Regions from separate parts of the Vibrio sp. 378 genome, predicted to be linked through region 1. Evidence: predicted binding sites of a transcription regulator. Region 1 holds the regulator's gene; each other region holds the start of a gene.
What was found. Region 1 encodes PurR, which represses purine synthesis genes. Its sites were predicted from a motif close to TNANGNAAACGTTTNCNTNA; they were not measured.

Region 1 (5,944 bases):
TACGATTGAGTTATGTTCAAACTAGTCACCAGCAAACATATAGCCTTCGCCGTGCACCGTTACAAAAATCTGTGGGTTCTTAGGATCGAACTCCATTTTTGCGCGCATACGTCGAATAAGAACATCAATGGTGCGGTCATTCGGCGCATCCACTCGATGGCTGATCATGTTCAAAATACGCTCACGACTTAACACCTGGTTAGGGTAAGACGATAATGCCACCAAAAGTTCATACTCTGCTTTAGTTAGTTTTACTGGCTCACCGTTGCGGCTAAGTGCGCGACGTTGAATGTCGAATGTCCACTCCCCAAAGCGCACAATGTGCTCTTCACTGGTTTCATTCGCTTTCGAGCTGCCACTGCGCGCTGCTGAAATACGCCACAGCAAGTTTTTAACGCGAACTAACAGCTCTCTCAGTTCAAAAGGTTTTGTCACATAATCGTCAGCACCCATTTCTAGGCCTACGATTTTATCAATGCTATCCGTGCGTCCTGTTACTAATATGATACCAATATCCGATTGGCTACGTAACTCACGAGTAAGCATCAGGCCGTCTTCACCAGGCAGGTTAATATCCAGCATGATCAGGTCTACATCGCCCGCTTGCAAAACTTCACGCATTTCTGCGCCACTCTCTGCTTCGCTGACTTGGTAGCCCTCATTTTGGAAATATCCCGCAAGCTTACTACGAGTTACAACATCATCTTCTACGACTAATACGTGATAGCTCATTTACACCACTTTTCTGTCTTCTTATTATCCAAGACGTATTCTATTCATAACTAGTAACATTTCTAGTCATAGATACATTAAAACGCAAGATTTAGCGTTTTTATTGATTCAAAACAAGCTTGCCCATTGCTATTAATAAGCGGTCATTTTTGACCATAAAACATAACAATTATAGTTACTGCTATTCATTTTAATTGATTACACTTAGGGGATATCCCTAATTGACTTTGTGATGCATGACTTGAAGCATCATTCAGGAGCCCAAAATGCAAGAAGTGAAAGCTTTTAATGAAAAACGCGCTGAAATTTACTGGTGGTTTTCGAGCTTGTTCGCAAAAGAACTAACAGAGAAAGAATTGGAAGCCTATCACAGTGTTGAAATTCGCAGTTTTCTCGCAGGTTTAGGTGAAAATGAGTCGCTAAAACCAGCCGTTGATAGCCTAGTTGATGCATTGAATCGGTTACAAGATCGTGAAGATGCACAACTAGAGCTTGCAGCTGACTTTTGTGAACTGTTTTTGAAGACAGAAAAATACGGCGCTCTTCCTTACGCATCCATGTACATTGGTGAATCAGGTTTACTGAATGACAAGCCAGCTGAGGAAATGGAAAAGTTGATGGCTGAATTTGGCGTTCAAGTAGACGAAAACCTAAAGGAACCTGCGGATCACTTAGCCGTTGAGCTCGACTTTCTCGGGAACATGATTATCCGCTCAAACGAGCTTGAACAAGAAAAACACATGGAAGAAGCCTTCGTTAAACAAAACGACTTTATCCAGCAACAATTGATGTCTTGGTTACCTCAGTTTTCAGACAAATGTAAAAAATTCGATGAATTTGGATTTTACTCAAGTGTCGCGAAACTATTAGTTGCATTTTGTAAACTAGACAGCGCCTACCTTCTTGGTGAATAATTGCCGCCTATTTTTAGGGAGCCTGCCTATCGGGCTTCCTGTGTGCCTGAAAGTGACCGATTGTAAGTAACTTGGGTATAATATTCGTTTGCCTTAACTTAGCGCAAAGACGCTTGGTTATTTAGCAGTCAAAATGTGACTTCAAATACACAAATCTCTTGCTGAAAACATTGCTAGTCAGTCCACATAGGGCTAAAATGTGAGCGCAAACGATTAAATATGATTTATATGTAAACCGCTGAAATATAGCGGTTTTTGTGTTTTCTTAACAGGTTGATGGCAATTTCTCATCAGATAGAAAAAGATAAAATTCATCGACCGATGCTGCTACGCACCCTTTTGTCGCACTTGGATCAACCGCTGCCGAGACACTTAGCGCCAATTTTAGATTGCTAGGTGTGAAACCATTAGAGCATCAGGTACATCCAATACGACATATTTCAGTAGCTCGATACAGGACACCATTTATGGCCACGATAAAAGACGTTGCTCGCTTAGCCGGCGTTTCCACTACGACAGTTTCGCACGTTATCAATAAAACGCGTTTCGTTGCAGAAGCAACGCAAGAAAAAGTAATGAAAGCCGTTGACGAGCTGAATTACGCGCCAAGTGCCGTTGCACGCAGCCTAAAATGCAACTCAACTCGTACGATTGGCATGTTAGTAACTCAATCAACTAACCTATTTTTCTCAGAAGTGATTGATGGCGTTGAGAGCTACTGTTACCGCCAAGGCTATACTCTGATTTTATGTAACACAGGCGGGATTTACGAAAAACAACGCGATTACATTCGTATGCTGGCTGAAAAGCGCGTTGATGGCATCCTAGTGATGTGTTCTGACTTAACCGAAGAACTAAAAGAGATGCTTGACCGTCATGCGGACATTCCTAAAGTGGTCATGGATTGGGGCCCAGAGAGCTCACAAGCAGACAAGATCATGGATAACTCAGAAGAAGGTGGCTACATTGCAACCAAACATCTGATTGACAATGGTCATACGGATATCGCTTGTCTAAGCGGTCATTTTGAAAAGCTTGCTTGCCAAGAGCGCATTGCAGGTTTCCGTCGCGCAATGAGCGAAGCGAACCTAGCTGTAAATGAAGACTGGATCCTTGAAGGTAACTTTGAATGTGATACGGCCGTATTAGTTGCAGATAAAATTACCGCAATGGACAAGCGCCCGACGGCGGTATTCTGTTTTAACGACACAATGGCTCTAGGCCTAATGAGCCGCTTGCAACAAAACGGGATCAAAATTCCTGAAGATATTTCAGTGATCGGCTACGACAACATCGAGCTTGCGGAATACTTCTCTCCACCGCTAACGACTATCCACCAACCTAAACGTCGTGTTGGTAAAAATGCATTCGAAATTCTACTTGAGCGTATCAAAGATAAAGAACACGAAAAACGAATTTTCGAAATGCAACCTGAGCTTGTAATTCGAAATACTGTGAAAAAAATGAACTAAATTTCACTGTATTTAACCGTGTTAAATAAGCGCTCTACAGGGGCGCTTATTTTTTTGGAAAAATTAAGCATTCTCTAATACTTCACACCACTCTAATAACAATTGACTAACGTTAACTCCCTGTTTTATATAAATGTAATATATATTAAGAACTCCTTTTCAAAGGCCAATTTGCACCTTTCCATATGCAAAATAGAGCATTCAATCTATCATTTTTATTGAACCGAAATCACACTTTTAACGCTAAACCGTGATGTTAATTCAATATAAGAAGTATGCTCATTGTGTCACGCACAGGGCAAACCATTCGAAAGAGTGGGACGCAAAGCCTCCGGCCTGAACCATATTACGATATGGAAGGTAGCGGGGTTACCGATGGCAAGTGTGTAAGCAATGACTTTACTCTGTAATGACATTGTTTTTACGCATGTTTGCTACTCTCTCGGACCTGACTTTTGGTGGCGTAATATTAATTACACCGAGATAACAAAACATGGATAAACCGATACTCAAAGACTCTATGAAGCTATTTGAGGCACTTGGTAATATCAAGTCGCGCTCAATGTTTGGTGGCTTCGGACTATTCGCTGATGAAACAATGTTTGCACTAGTGGTAAACAATCAGCTTCATATCAGAGCAGACCAAAAAACTTCATCTGACTTCGAGAAACAAGGGCTAAAGCCTTACGTTTATAAAAAACGTGGCTTCCCAGTCGTTACAAAGTACTACGCTATTTCCAGCGATTTATGGGAATCAAGCGAACGCTTAATCGAAGTAGCGAATCAATCATTGAAAAAGGCAAAGCTTGAGAAAGAACAGCAAGCAAGTACAAAGCCTAACCGTTTGAAAGATTTGCCTAACTTACGACTGGCTACCGAGCGCATGCTAAAAAAAGCCGGCATCGAATCCGTAGAGAAGCTTGAAGAGGAAGGTGCGCTTAACGCCTATAAAGCGATAAGAGATACGCACTCTGCAACCGTCAACATTGAGTTGCTATGGGCACTAGAAGGTGCTATCAACGGCACTCATTGGAGTGTGGTACCTCAAGCTCGCCGAGATGAGTTGATGAACGGCCTCCAATAAAAGTCGACCTAAAAACTATCTTGTAAAACCGCAGTCTAATCTGCGGTTTTTTTGTGAAATTTTTTCGGTTTTCCTACTGTCTTATTACATATATCCCAAATTGGAATCAAAATTATGAATAAGAAACTGATATTAGGTCTCATCCTACTAGCGGCTATCGTCTTTTTAGGTATTAACTTTGGCCAGTATTTAACCTTAGAGAATGCAAAAGCCCAACAAGAAGCACTAACTACATACCTCGATCAGAATTTTGTATTCTCGGCTGCGATTTACTTTTTTACCTACATTGCAATTACCGCTTTTTCTATCCCAGGAGCGGCAGTAGTCACCTTACTTGGTGCAGCCTTATTTGGTTTTTGGACAAGCTTGCTACTGGTTTCTTTCGCTAGCACTATGGGGGCAACACTGGCCTTCTTGAGCAGCCGATACTTATTGCGTGACTGGGTACAAAACAAATTCGGAAATAAACTCAACGCAATTAATCAAGGTGTCGAAAAAGACGGAGCTTTTTATCTATTTTCCTTGCGCCTAATCCCTGTATTCCCTTTCTTTCTAATCAACTTACTGATGGGCTTAACACCGATGTCTGTAGGTCGATTTTATCTCACTAGCCAAATAGGTATGCTGCCAGGCACAGCCGTATATCTGAATGCAGGTACTCAATTAGCAACAATTGAAAGCCTATCGGGCATTGTTTCACCCGCAGTATTAGCGTCTTTTGCGCTATTGGGACTATTTCCAATCATCACTAAATGGGTTATGAATAAAGTAAGGCCGACACCAAGTCAGCAAAACTCGTAATTGGTGAAGTGGGTATTTTGATGAAAATATTTATCGCTAAAAACCCAGCAGAAGCACACATTGTATGTGAGCTGCTTAAAGTGGAACAAATTTACTGTGAAGTTCGTGGAGAAGGTATTTTCGGCTTAAAAGGAGAACTGCCGTTTGGTGATGATACCGATCCTTATGTGTGGCTTTTTGACACTGCACAAAAGATGAAAGCTGAAGAAATAGTAAAAGCATATCGAAAACAATCCGATAGGCATGAGTATCAAGATTGGCAATGCCCAAAATGTCATGAAATAAACGAAGGGCAATTTGGTGCATGTTGGCAATGTGGATATCAACTAGGAGAGCTATAGCGGCTCTCCTATTCAGTGGATGCACTCAGTTTTAAGCACATACAGCTTGCTGTTTAATAAACTCGATGGAGTGTTGATTGAAGTCTTCTGGACGCTCTACATTGCATACATGACCACAATTCGGGATTTCTCGTAGAATGCTGAGCTTATGTGCTGCAACCATTTCTTTGACAGGTTTAATAAACATGTAATCCCTGTCGCCCATTAAGTAAAGAGTCGGAATGGGTAACTCTCGATCTTTAAAATATTTCATTAACGGATTTACATCAGCGGCAAGAATAAACCAACGTTTAAATTCTTTTTGGCAAAGCTTCTTGGCTTCGCGAATAAAAAGGTGGCGAGATTCTCGTTGGCTTCTTTGAGGCATAACAATATAAGCGAACAGTTTGTAGAGCCACATGTACGGTAGGATATGCTTACAAAAATTACCTAATTTCACCAATATCTGAGAACGAGTGTTAAGCCTTGTGACAGCACCGCCGAGCACCATCGAACGTACGCGCTCTGATGACAATTCAGCAAGGTTTCGAACAATAATAGTACCAAGCGACATACCGACAAAGTGAGCGGATTGGATCTTTAAATGGTCCAATACTTTCA
Region 2 (5,944 bases), on a different contig from region 1:
GTAACAGAAGTAGAACTCGACGCGCTGTTTTCATCTTTGCTAGAACCTACGTGTGTTATGAAATAAAACTAGATAGGCTTTAGCTTGTATCAATATTCTGTGGTATTCAATAAAAAGCCCCTCAAAAGAGGGGCTTGAAGCAATTTTTGTAACTTGGCCTACGTAAAGGTGATAAGTTAATGCCAACTTTTCACTGCGTTTACGCGACGTCGCTGTTACTCGATTTAATCAATCTGAGGACCAGCCGCAACCAGGGATTTACCTTCAGCGTTGTCTGTGTATTTATCAAAGTTATTGATAAAGCGCTCTGCTAAATCTTTCGCTTTGCTTTCCCACTGAAGTGGGTCAACGTACGTGTCGCGAGGGTCTAGAATGCTAGGATCCACACCTGGTAGTGACGTTGGTACTTCAAGGTTGAAGATTGGAATGTGCTTAGTTGGTGCTTCTTCAATCGAACCATCAAGAATGGCATCAATAATTCCGCGTGTATCTTGAATAGAGATACGTTTGCCAGTGCCGTTCCAACCAGTATTCACTAGGTAAGCCTCAGCGCCCGCTGCTTCCATGCGTTTTACCAGTACTTCCGCGTATTTTGTTGGGTGGAGCGTTAGGAACGCCGCGCCGAAACAAGCAGAGAAAGTTGGTGTTGGCTCAGTAATACCGCGCTCTGTTCCCGCTAGTTTGGCGGTAAAGCCAGACAGGAAGTGGTACTTAGTTTGCTCAGGTGTCAATTTAGATACTGGAGGCAGTACGCCAAATGCATCGGCTGATAGGAAGATCACTTTATTCGCGTGACCGCCTTTTGATACTGGCTTAACGATATTATCGATATGGTAGATAGGGTAAGAAACACGTGTGTTTTCTGTTTTCGAACCATCATCAAAGTCGATAGAGCCATCGCCACGTACTGTTACGTTTTCTAGCAGTGCATCACGACGAATTGCATTGTAGATGTCCGGCTCCGCTTCTTTCGAAAGTTTGATGGTTTTTGCGTAACAACCACCTTCGAAGTTGAAGACACCGTCATCATCCCAGCCGTGCTCATCATCACCAATTAGCGCACGTTTAGGATCAGTCGACAGGGTCGTTTTACCCGTACCAGATAGACCGAAGAATACCGCTACATCGCCATCTTTGCCCATGTTAGCGCTACAGTGCATTGATGCGATGTCTTTTAGTGGAAGGAAGTAGTTCATCATCGCGAACATACCTTTCTTCATTTCACCGCCGTACCAAGTACCGCCGATAAGTTGCATGCGCTCAGTTAGGTTAAATACGGTGAAGTTTTCTGAGTTCAGGCCTTGCTCTTCCCATTTTGGATTAGTGCATTTTGCGCCATTCATTACCACGAAGTCTGGTTCAAATGTCGCTAACTCTTCTTCTGTCGGGCGAATAAACATGTTTTTAACGAAGTGCGCTTGCCATGCGACTTCTGTGATAACACGAATGCTCAAACGTGTATCTGGGTTTGCACCACAGTAACCGTCAACAACAAACAAGCGTTTGTTAGAAAGCTGGTTTGTGACCAGTTCTTTTAGCTCGTCCCACACTTCAGGAGTGATTGGCTTGTTATCATTTTTCACTTGATCAGACGTCCACCACATATGTTCTTCTGTCGTAGCGTCTTTGACGATGTATTTATCTTTTGGTGAGCGACCAGTAAAGATGCCAGTGTCAACGGCAACCGCACCTAGTTCAGTAACCACGCCGCGCTCATAACCGGTTAGGTCTTCACGCGTTTCTTCCTCAAACAACATTTCGTAGCTTGGGTTGCGAATAACCTCTTTTACGTTATGCAGTCCGTGCTTGGTTAGATCAAGTGTTGCAGCCTTAGTATGTTCCATAACGGTCATAGGTGCTCCTTATAAGGATTTTGTAGGGATTTTGTAAGAATGTTTTAATTTTAATCTGCTCACCATGCTAGCAACGGGGCGGGGAGAAAACAGGGAGATAGCTCAAAATTTACCCATGATTTCAATAAGGTTTTAGGTAACCCGTCACATATTGGTGGGAATAGTCTATCGTGCACGCAATCCTTTGCGCTAGGGCAAAATCATTATTAATTGTTTAAAATTAAGCAGTTGTTTTATTACGCTTGAGGCTAGTTATTACGAGGGGTTGATCACAAAAAGGCCAGCATTAAGCTGGCCTTTTGTAGGGTAAATTACGTGCTTGATAAGCTATGTAAATTAATGCAGGGTTTTCTTGTCCGTAGAAGCTTGTGCATACAGTTCAGTGACTTCAGATTCGTCGAACGTATAAGTTGTGCCACAGTAATCACAATGTAAAGAAACTGATCCAACTTCTGCCAAAATGTCATAAATTTCAGATTTCTCAACGGTGATGATTGCGGCACCGCTACGCTCACGAGAACAGCCACAATGAAACTCGACAGGTTGCGGCTCGTACAGACGAACTTTGTCTTGGTTATATAGTCGATACAATAACTCGTTCGCTTCTAAACCAAACAATTCTTCATCTTTTACTGTATCAGTGAGCTGCTCTAGATGTTCGAAATCATCTGGAGAGCCAGTGCCGTCAGGGATCACTTGAATCAACATACCTGCTGCGTGTGCTTTGCCCTCATGCTCACCAGTGCGGATCCATAGGCGCGTTTTTAACTGCTCTGAGTTTGCAAAGTAGCCTTCTAGCACTTCTGCTAAAGTGTCACCTTCTAATCCAACGACACCTTGGTAACGCTCGCCGTTTTTCGGTTCGATAGTGATCACAAGGTAGCCCTTACCCATTAGATCGTGAATGTTTGCGTCATCGGCAATATCGCCTTCCCAGCGAGCTACGCCACGGACACGTTGGTTATGGTCACCGTTGATAACGGCAAGAGACACAGGACCATCGCCTTGTAGCTGGATGGTGATCGAACCTTCGAACTTAAGAGTGGCAGTTAAAAGAGTAGTTGAAACGAGTAGCTCACCCAGCAGTTTCTCTATTGCTGCCGGATATTCCTTGCTGGAGATAACACGTTGGTACGCTTCATCCAATTGTACCAACTCGCCACGTACTGAAAGATCTTCGAATAGGTAGCGGTTTAAAACATTATTTGCCATGGAGTGCTTTCCTCGTTGGTAATTCCGGCTTTTATTGGTGTTTGAACTTAATGATGTCTCGGCGCTGCTTTTTATCTGGGCGGCGTTCCGGACTTGGGTTGTGGGCATTAAGCTTACGTTGAGTCGCGTGTTCCTCACGTTTCGCTATACTTTCATTAGTTTCGCGATATAAGGTTTGTGCGATGGGAGCGCCTCGGCGTTGATCTGAGATTTGTTCGATGATCACGATTTTTTCTTCGTTGCCTTGACGAAGTCTTACTTCAGCGCCCACTTCAACGATTTTACTCGGCTTGCTTCGTTGGCCATTATAGTGGACTTTACCGCCATCGACCATGTTACGCGCGATGGAGCGGGTTTTGTAAAATCTTGCGGCCCATAGCCATTTATCTAGCCTAACGGCTTCATTTAGGGAACTCATAGAACACTACGCTATCTAATCACTGCCCGAATACGGCAATGAGTGATGGATTATTCACCTACAGATGGAGTCAAGGCGTATTTTTTTCAAGGGAGTTGGCAAAAACTGCATAAGAAAAAGGTATGAAAGACAACTTGTGATATAGTTCACTGCTCTTTGTTGAGTAATAATTTTATTGCAAATTTAGCAATTTAAAGTCGATAGCTATCGTTATAGCTTAAATGACGGACGTTAGAATAAAGGAATCCATTCAGTGAAACGTTTAGAGCTAAGTGCAGGATTATCAAGCAGACCGCTACTGGCTCAGATCAAGTCCAATCATTATACCATTCAAGCCAAACTTAGCTTGTTGCTTACCTGTCTGTTTATTGCGATAACCGGATGGATACTTGGCAAAATTGTGTGGTTAGCCATACCTCAATCGTCGGAAGTGCCGCAATGGCGTCCATCGGCGAGTGGCGTTGTCGCGAGCAATAAAGGCGACGCGATAGATTTTAATGCCCTTCAGAATGCCAACCTATTCGGTAAATACACTGAGCAAAAAGCGGCAGTTGTAGAACAGCCCATTGTTAAAGACGCCCCTAAGACGCGCCTTAACCTCACGCTAGTCGGTGCGGTTGCCAGCAGTGATGCCAATACCAGCCTTGCTGTTATTGCTAACCGAGGTAAGCAAGCTACGTACGGTTTGGGTGAAGAAATCGAAGGGACACGTGCGACGCTAAAAGCGGTATTGGTGGATCGCGTCATCATTGATAACCAAGGTCGAGACGAGACCTTAATGATGCAAGGTATAGAATATAAGAAGCTATCTGAATCGCCGCAGGTAGCTAGGGCGCAAGCTCAGCGAGCAGAAGCAGCGACGTCTGACGTTGGAGAGAAATTAGAGCAAATCCGCGAGGAAATTGCGAAAGATCCACAAAGCGTTTTTAAATACATCACCATTTCACCCGTCAAAAAAGACGGAGACATTGTTGGTTATCGAGTATCACCTGGTCGTGATGCCGCATTATTTAATGATGTAGGGCTACAACCCGGTGATATTGCGGTTCAACTGAACGGGATCGATTTAAGTGATCCGTCTTCTTCAGTACAACTGATGCAAGTGATGAGCGATCCGCAAGAATTAAATTTAACTGTTGAGCGAGACGGCCAACAGTACGATATCTATATCCAATTGTAAGACTTAGGCAACCGGCGTAAGTTCAGGGAGACATACGTGAAACATTGGTTCAGCAAAAGTGCTTGGCTACTAGCAGGAAGTTTACTCTGCGTACCAGGTGCAATGGCAAACGAATTTAGTGCGAGCTTTAAAGGCACTGATATTCAAGAATTCATCAACATAGTGGGTCGTAACCTCGAAAAGACCATCATTGTTGATCCTTCAGTACGCGGTAAGATCGATGTCCGCAGCTATGACGTACTTAACGAAGAGCAATATTACAGCTTTTTCCTTAATGTCCTTGAAGTATACGGTTACGCAGTCGTAGAGATGGACAATGGGGTACTTAAGGTTATCAAAGCAAAAGACTCAAAAACCTCAGCAATCCCTGTGTTAGGTGATGGCAGCGCGCAAGGCGATAGTGTTATCACTCGAGTTGTCGCGGTGCGTAATGTGTCGGTCCGTGAGTTGTCTCCTCTACTTCGTCAGCTGATTGATAACGCCGGTGCCGGTAACGTGGTTCATTATGATCCAGCGAATATTATCTTGATTACTGGTCGTGCGGCAGTAGTGAATCGCTTAGCAGAGATCATCAAGCGTGTTGACCAAGCCGGCGATAAAGAAATTGAATTGGTGGAGCTGCGTAATGCATCTGCTGCTGAAATGGTACGCATTGTCGAAGCACTGAATAAAAGTGCGAATCAGAAAAGCACGCCAGAGTTCCTTGAACCTAAAATTGTGGCCGATGAACGTACTAACGCGATTTTAATTTCTGGTGATCCAAAAGTAAGAGCCCGCTTGAAACGTTTGATTCGTCAACTTGATGTTGAAATGGCGACAAAAGGTAACAACCGAGTTGTGTACCTGAAAAATGCGAAAGCTGAAGACTTGGTGGATGTATTGAAAGGTGTTTCCGATAACCTGCAAGCTGAAAAGCAAGCCGGTCAGAAAACATCAGGCGCATCGCGTGGTGAGGTCGTCATTGCTGCTCACGCTGCAACTAACTCGTTAGTTTTAACAGCGCCACCAGATATTATGATGGCATTACAAGACGTCATTTCTCAACTCGATATTCGTCGTGCTCAGGTTCTTATTGAAGCGTTAATTGTCGAAATGTCTGAAGGTGATGGTATTAACCTAGGTGTTCAGTGGGGTTCATTAGAAACGGGTGCTGTAATTCAGTACGGTAACTCAGGAGCCCCGATTGGTCAGGTGATGGTTGGTCTAGAAGAAGCAAAAGATCAAACCCGAACTGAATACTATACCAACTCTAATGGCGAACGAACGCCATATGATGTTACT
Region 3 (5,944 bases), on a different contig from region 1:
ATAAACTCGGGTGTCATCACCCCTAAGATTGATGTTCGAGATGAAGGCTTTGGTGTGCTCCCCAAAGCCTTCTTTTATTGAGATATCTCTAAAAAATGCGAGCTTATTTTGTTTCAATCGCTGTTAGCTGCACTTTCTCTTCGTTGATTTGTACTTGTTGTACTTTCAGCAGTTCAATTTGTTCAATCAGACCTAAGCTCGGATTAAACCAACGTTCTGCCGAAGTGGCGAACTCCATTGAGTCCATATCATCACAGTTTAGGTTGTAGATGTTCTCTTCCATCAGGTATGCCGCTTCAATTTTCTTGCCTGAGATCGAGAACGCTTTACGCACACCAGTCTCTCGGATTTGCTGTTGCCAAACCACTTGGCAAGATGCTGTCATAGGAAGGTTTTGTACCCACTCATGATCTTCAAAACGGTCTAGAAGGTTGTGAACTGCGTAGCCTGTAAGAGTGGTTTGCAGAGACATAGTTTCTTCACCGATGTCAATATTCGGGCTTTTCTCTTTTACGTCGTCACCGTTTAGGCGGAAAATCGGACTGCTGTGCATAAGCATGGCAATAAACTGATGACCAATGAAATAAGCGTCAGTGATTTCATGGAGTGCACCATCTGATCCTACAAAGTAAAGCGTATTGCTCTCTTCGTCGTCGTTGTACTGCTCGTCTGAATAGTAGAACTGTTCGGCGCCGTAGTTCACCAAGTCATTAACCAACTGGACCATTGCCTCGCTGTTTGGGATTTGTGCCAATGCTGCCAATATTTGCTCGCGATCCATCGCTTGGAAGCTCAGTTTCATGTCGCCTTCTGGTTGGCCATCCAAGCTAAATGCGTAGTTTAGCTGTGTGCTTGGCGTGGGAGCGAAGATTGAGTTGTGAATCGAGACGTCGAAACTTTCTTGAGGCACTTTGTTTGGATTCGCACTGCCAGAAGACGAACCTCCGCCACAGCCGTAAAGAGCCAGAGTTGCTGCTGCGATAAGCGTCATTTTGTTTAGCATGGTTTACATTCCTGATTGATAAGGCCGCTTCATGTTGGGCCGTTGCTTGAATGCGAGCATGCTAAGTTCAGTGAGAGAAAAAGGGCAAAAAACAAAAGATAACAGGGGTTAATGAAAGCTTAATTTTATATTTAGGTCTTTGTTTTATTTGGGGTTATTTCGTTGGCTACGTTAGTGCAATACTCGTTAATGAGCGCTTTCCATCGGCTTATGATTTCTTGATCGGTCACACTAACATGCAACGTTTTCCACGGTTGGAGGCAAGTCTCTTTTGATTCAGATTGAGAAAGACGCTCAAACAAGGTTTCGGAAGGTAAAACGCGCAGCAGCGCCACCAGTGATTCCATGTAGTTGAGACGGAACTGTTCAAGTTTGTTCTGCTTATAAGCAATGTGAGACACAAAGGTATAAATCAGTGCGTTTTGGATACGTGAGTCGCCATCTGGTGTCGTTAACAGAGCTTTTGCCCTGTCTAAGTTACCTAATTTGAAATGCAATAGACCTAACCAGAGGCTCAGCTCATCTGGCAAAACATCAAACGACGATTGTACTTGAGTTAAATACGCTTCCAGCTTTTGATGTTCGTGCTCGTATAAGGCGAGATGTCTTGCCGTTGTTATAGCCGCAAACTCATCAGATTGTCTGAGAGGTTGGCTAGAAAAGGCATTCTCGAATAACATTTTTTTGTGAATATTCGAAAGCTGCCACGAACTTGCCGAAGGTGCAGGCAGATTGAAGTATTGCGCGACATCCGAATGCATTTGGAAAATATCCGATTGTAAGTCAGATAAACGCAGTGTGTACTCATTGCGAAACGCCAACTTGCCCGTCGCAGGATAAATAAGGTTCATCTGCGCTTTCAAGATGCCCTGTTTTGTGCCGTCTTTTAACTCGATATTGAGCTCGTAGTCGCTGGTCTGCATGTTTCGTGCGCCAGGGAAATATGGCGTATGACCGATAGGATCAAGAAAGTAACTGGGAGCATCTTGGTTGGCGATGTCGGTGTATGGATATTCGACCTGTTGTTGCAGCAAGATGGCTTTGACCAGTATGCGGTATTTTCGCGCCTGAGAGCCGATTGAATCGACACGGTTGAGTAGTAGCTCGACTTTGGGAATCAGTAGTTGATGACGCGTTTGTTGTGTTGAGATTTCTTGGCGTTGCCATAACAAGCTTGCGAGCGTCATGCTACATACCGCAAGTATGGCACATAAGCTGTAAGCGAAAATCAGCTTGAAGTTCTTATTACTCGCCACCTGGGTTGAGATAACGCGCCGATGGTTTTTCGCTGGTGGCACTAAACGAATATTGGCAGGGTTAAGAAAGTAGCCTTTGCGGGGGTAAGTGACTAAAAGCTTAGCGGCATCGTATTCGGGTAAGTACTGCTGTAGCAGTGCACGTAAGGTGCTAATGCGGTTCGTGAGCACATTCTTAGAGATGAACTTGCTCTGCCAAATGGTTTCAATAATGGTGTCAGCAGAGAGTGGGTGGCCAACGCTTGTTAACAGCAGTTCTAATAATTCAACGGTGCGAGGTTCAAGATCAATCGCGATAGCATCTTGATGAAGGCTCTGTGTCTTCGGGTTATAGATCAGCTCTCCAATCGCAATACAACTGTGAGTCTGTTTAGCTTGTTGCAGAAAGTCGCGCATACCGTACCGATCTATTTGGAAATCGCGAAGTATTATATAGCGATTGGAGCGCGAAATCTTATAAATCGCGCTTCAATCATTATCAAAAATTTATGAACCGTAGGTCACGGAATAGCGGTGCGGTTTGTGGTTCATCGCTAACACGACATTGAGTGCAAACGCCCCCAAAATTGAAAGGCCAATCACTTCTGGTGTGACAAAGAAGAATGAAGCAAACAGGATACATGCATCGATTGCCATTTGGCTTTTGCCAACTGAAATGCCAAATTTGTCTTGGATAAACAAACACAGCACGTTAAAGCCACCTAAGCTGGAGCGATGTCTGAATAGGATCAGCATACCGAGCCCCATTAAAAGCCCGCCTGCGACGGCGCAATAAACTTCATTTACCGATTCGAGCGAGATTAGCAAATAAAGATGATCGGCAAAGATAGAAACCAACGCGCCAGAAATGGCACTATTAATGGCGAAATGACGGCCGAAGCGTTTCCATGCTAGTAAGTAAAAAGGACTGTTTGCTAAAAAGTACAGCACACCAAAGGTAAAAGGTGTAAATTGGCTAATAAGCAGAGCCAATCCAGTCGTGCCTCCCGTTAGAAGGTTCGCGGATTGGAGAAAGAAAACGCCTTGAGCTACTAAAAAGGTACCCGTGAGAATCGCTATCCAGTCTTCTTTTAATGAGTGTTTTTCCATCAATGTTGCAGTCATTAGTGATAAATAAGGCGTGCATAGTAGTAAAAAGATGATCTTTTCGGTAGCTAGAGGGTAAAATTTACGGTAAACCTATGTAATTGCTGTTTTACAGGGTGTAAAGCACAAATTTGACAGGCAATAGATTGTCGTTATGCGATTGCAATGCTGGCATGATAAACATTGCTTGTCATCATGAAAAAACTGCATGAGAAAAATTGTAAATTTCTCTTTATGACCTAAATCAAATTATGTAGAATGCGCGCCATTAGGGTGACGAAAACGTTTGCGTCGGGTCATTCAACAGTTTTTTTGCAACTTTCAGTACTAATCTGAGTCAGGAGATACAGATGCTTAAGCGTGATATGAACATCGCAGATTACGATGCGGAACTGTTCGCAGCTATCCAGGAAGAAACTCTTCGCCAGGAAGAACACATTGAACTTATCGCTTCTGAAAACTACACAAGCCCACGTGTAATGGAAGCGCAAGGTTCTCAGCTAACGAACAAATACGCTGAAGGCTACCCAGGTAAGCGTTACTACGGCGGTTGTGAGTACGTAGATAAAGCTGAAGCACTAGCAATTGAGCGTGCATGCCAACTATTTGGTTGTGAGTACGCTAACGTACAGCCTCACTCAGGTTCTCAAGCAAACAGCGCAGTTTACATGGCGCTTCTTAACCCTGGCGATACAGTTTTAGGCATGAGCCTAGCGCACGGTGGTCACCTAACTCACGGTTCACCAGTAAACTTCTCTGGTAAGCACTACAACGTTATCCCTTACGGTATCGATGAAGCTGGTCAAATCAACTACGACGAGATGGAACAGCTAGCACTTGAACACAAACCTAAGATGATCATCGGTGGTTTCTCTGCTTACTCGCAAATCGTTGATTGGAAACGCATGCGTGAAATCGCTGACAAAGCAGGTGCTTACTTATTTGTTGATATGGCGCACGTAGCTGGTCTTATCGCTGCCGGTGAATACCCAACACCAGTACCGCATGCTCACGTGGTAACAACAACGACGCACAAAACACTAGCAGGTCCTCGCGGTGGTCTTATCTTGTCAAATGCTGGCGAAGATATGTACAAGAAATTGAACTCAGCAGTGTTCCCTGGTGGTCAAGGTGGCCCTCTAATGCACGTTATCGCTGGTAAAGCAGTAGCGTTCAAAGAAGCGATGGAGCCAGAGTTCAAAGCTTATCAAGCTCGCGTAGTGAAAAACGCAAAAGCAATGGTTGGTCAGTTCCAAGAGCGTGGCTACAAAATCGTATCTAACGGTACAGAAAACCACTTGTTCCTTGTTGACCTAATCGACAAAGATATCACTGGTAAAGACGCAGACGCGGCACTAGGTGCAGCAAACATCACTGTAAACAAGAACTCAGTACCAAATGACCCACGCAGCCCATTCGTAACGTCTGGTATTCGTGTAGGTACGCCAGCGATCACTCGCCGTGGCTTCACTGAAGAAGATGCAAAAGAGCTAGCAAACTGGATGTGTGACGTTCTAGATAACATCGGCAACGAAGAAGTTATCGAAGCGACAAAACAGAAAGTGCTAGAAATTTGTAAGCGTCTACCGGTTTATGCCTAACTGTTCTTCATAGAATGAGTCGACTTCGGTGTCGAACATACTCATTTGCTCGCGCAAACTCCGTGTGTTCTCCTAGAACTCGACTCGTCTATTTTGAACATTGATATACTAAAGGTCCTCATTTGAGGGCCTTTTTGTTTGTCTGGCGTTTGGAATGAGATATAGCGAGAGAGTGTGATAAGGGGATGGCTACCAACACTGTCCCTTTTCAATATACCCAAACCACGTCATTCCGACGAGCCGAGGCGAGATCAGGAATCTTGTTGAGGCACACTCTTTTACTCAGAGTTTCCCTAAAAATCCTCAGTATTCTGAAAACAGATTCTGAATCACGTTCGTACCTCGCTGTTCAGAATGACGGTGGTAGAATGGCTTTTTATCATCATTTGCCAGATACAAAAAAGGTTGGCACTGAGCCAACCTTTTCTCTTCAAAACAAGCTTTTCAAAACAAGCGAGAGCTTATTTAATCTCGATACCTTGAGCTTGCATATCGGCATGGTAAGAAGAGCGCACAAATGGACCACACGCTGCATGCGTGAAGCCAAGTTCTAGTGCAACTTCTTTTAGCTCGTCAAACTCTGATGGTGGAACGTAACGTTCTACTGGCAAGTGGTGACGGCTTGGCGCTAAATACTGGCCTAGAGTCAGCATCGTTACGCCGTGTGCGCGTAGATCTTTCAGTACTTCGATGATTTCTTCTTTGGTTTCACCAAGGCCCATCATCAAACCAGACTTGGTCGGTACATCTGGATGCTGCTCTTTGAACTTCTTAAGGAGCTCAAGTGACCATTTGTAGTTCGCACCTGGGCGAGCTTTACGGTAAAGACGTGGCGCGGTTTCTAAGTTGTGGTTGAAGACATCTGGCGGATTGTCTTTCATTAGATCAAGCGCTACATCCATGCGACCACGGAAGTCAGGAACCAGTGTTTCAATCTTAATATGCGGGTTTAACGCACGGATCTCGCGGTTACAATCGGCAAAGTGTTGTGCACCGCC

Region 2: a site for PurR is predicted at 2,026-2,045, ahead of pckA (phosphoenolpyruvate carboxykinase (ATP)). Genes of this name have one in related genera too.
Region 3: a site for PurR is predicted at 3,620-3,639, ahead of glyA (serine hydroxymethyltransferase). Genes of this name have one in related genera too.

The regions. Positions count from the first base shown of each region.
Region 1 covers NZ_JAWOUO010000004.1:93,710-99,653, reverse strand. The annotation lists gene torR (two-component system response regulator TorR) at 22-732, opposite strand; gene torD (molecular chaperone TorD) at 999-1,646, shown strand; gene purR (HTH-type transcriptional repressor PurR) at 2,114-3,118, shown strand; cyclic di-GMP riboswitch class I at 3,406-3,495, shown strand; gene R7Q48_RS09210 (TfoX/Sxy family DNA transformation protein) at 3,612-4,202, shown strand; gene R7Q48_RS09205 (TVP38/TMEM64 family protein) at 4,317-5,003, shown strand; gene R7Q48_RS09200 (DUF2007 domain-containing protein) at 5,024-5,344, shown strand; gene R7Q48_RS09195 (alpha/beta fold hydrolase) at 5,376-5,944, opposite strand, start outside.
Region 2 covers NZ_JAWOUO010000012.1:101,119-107,062, forward strand. The annotation lists gene R7Q48_RS19255 (AsmA family protein) at 1-34, opposite strand, end outside; gene pckA (phosphoenolpyruvate carboxykinase (ATP)) at 225-1,853, opposite strand; gene hslO (Hsp33 family molecular chaperone HslO) at 2,190-3,065, opposite strand; gene hslR (ribosome-associated heat shock protein Hsp15) at 3,097-3,483, opposite strand; gene gspC (type II secretion system protein GspC) at 3,737-4,663, shown strand; gene gspD (type II secretion system secretin GspD) at 4,700-5,944, shown strand, end outside.
Region 3 covers NZ_JAWOUO010000005.1:239,817-245,760, reverse strand. The annotation lists gene treC (alpha,alpha-phosphotrehalase) at 1-4, shown strand, start outside; gene R7Q48_RS11705 (hypothetical protein) at 104-1,003, opposite strand; gene R7Q48_RS11700 (transcriptional regulator) at 1,135-2,655, opposite strand; gene R7Q48_RS11695 (YitT family protein) at 2,746-3,348, opposite strand; gene glyA (serine hydroxymethyltransferase) at 3,696-4,946, shown strand; gene lipA (lipoyl synthase) at 5,408-5,944, opposite strand, start outside.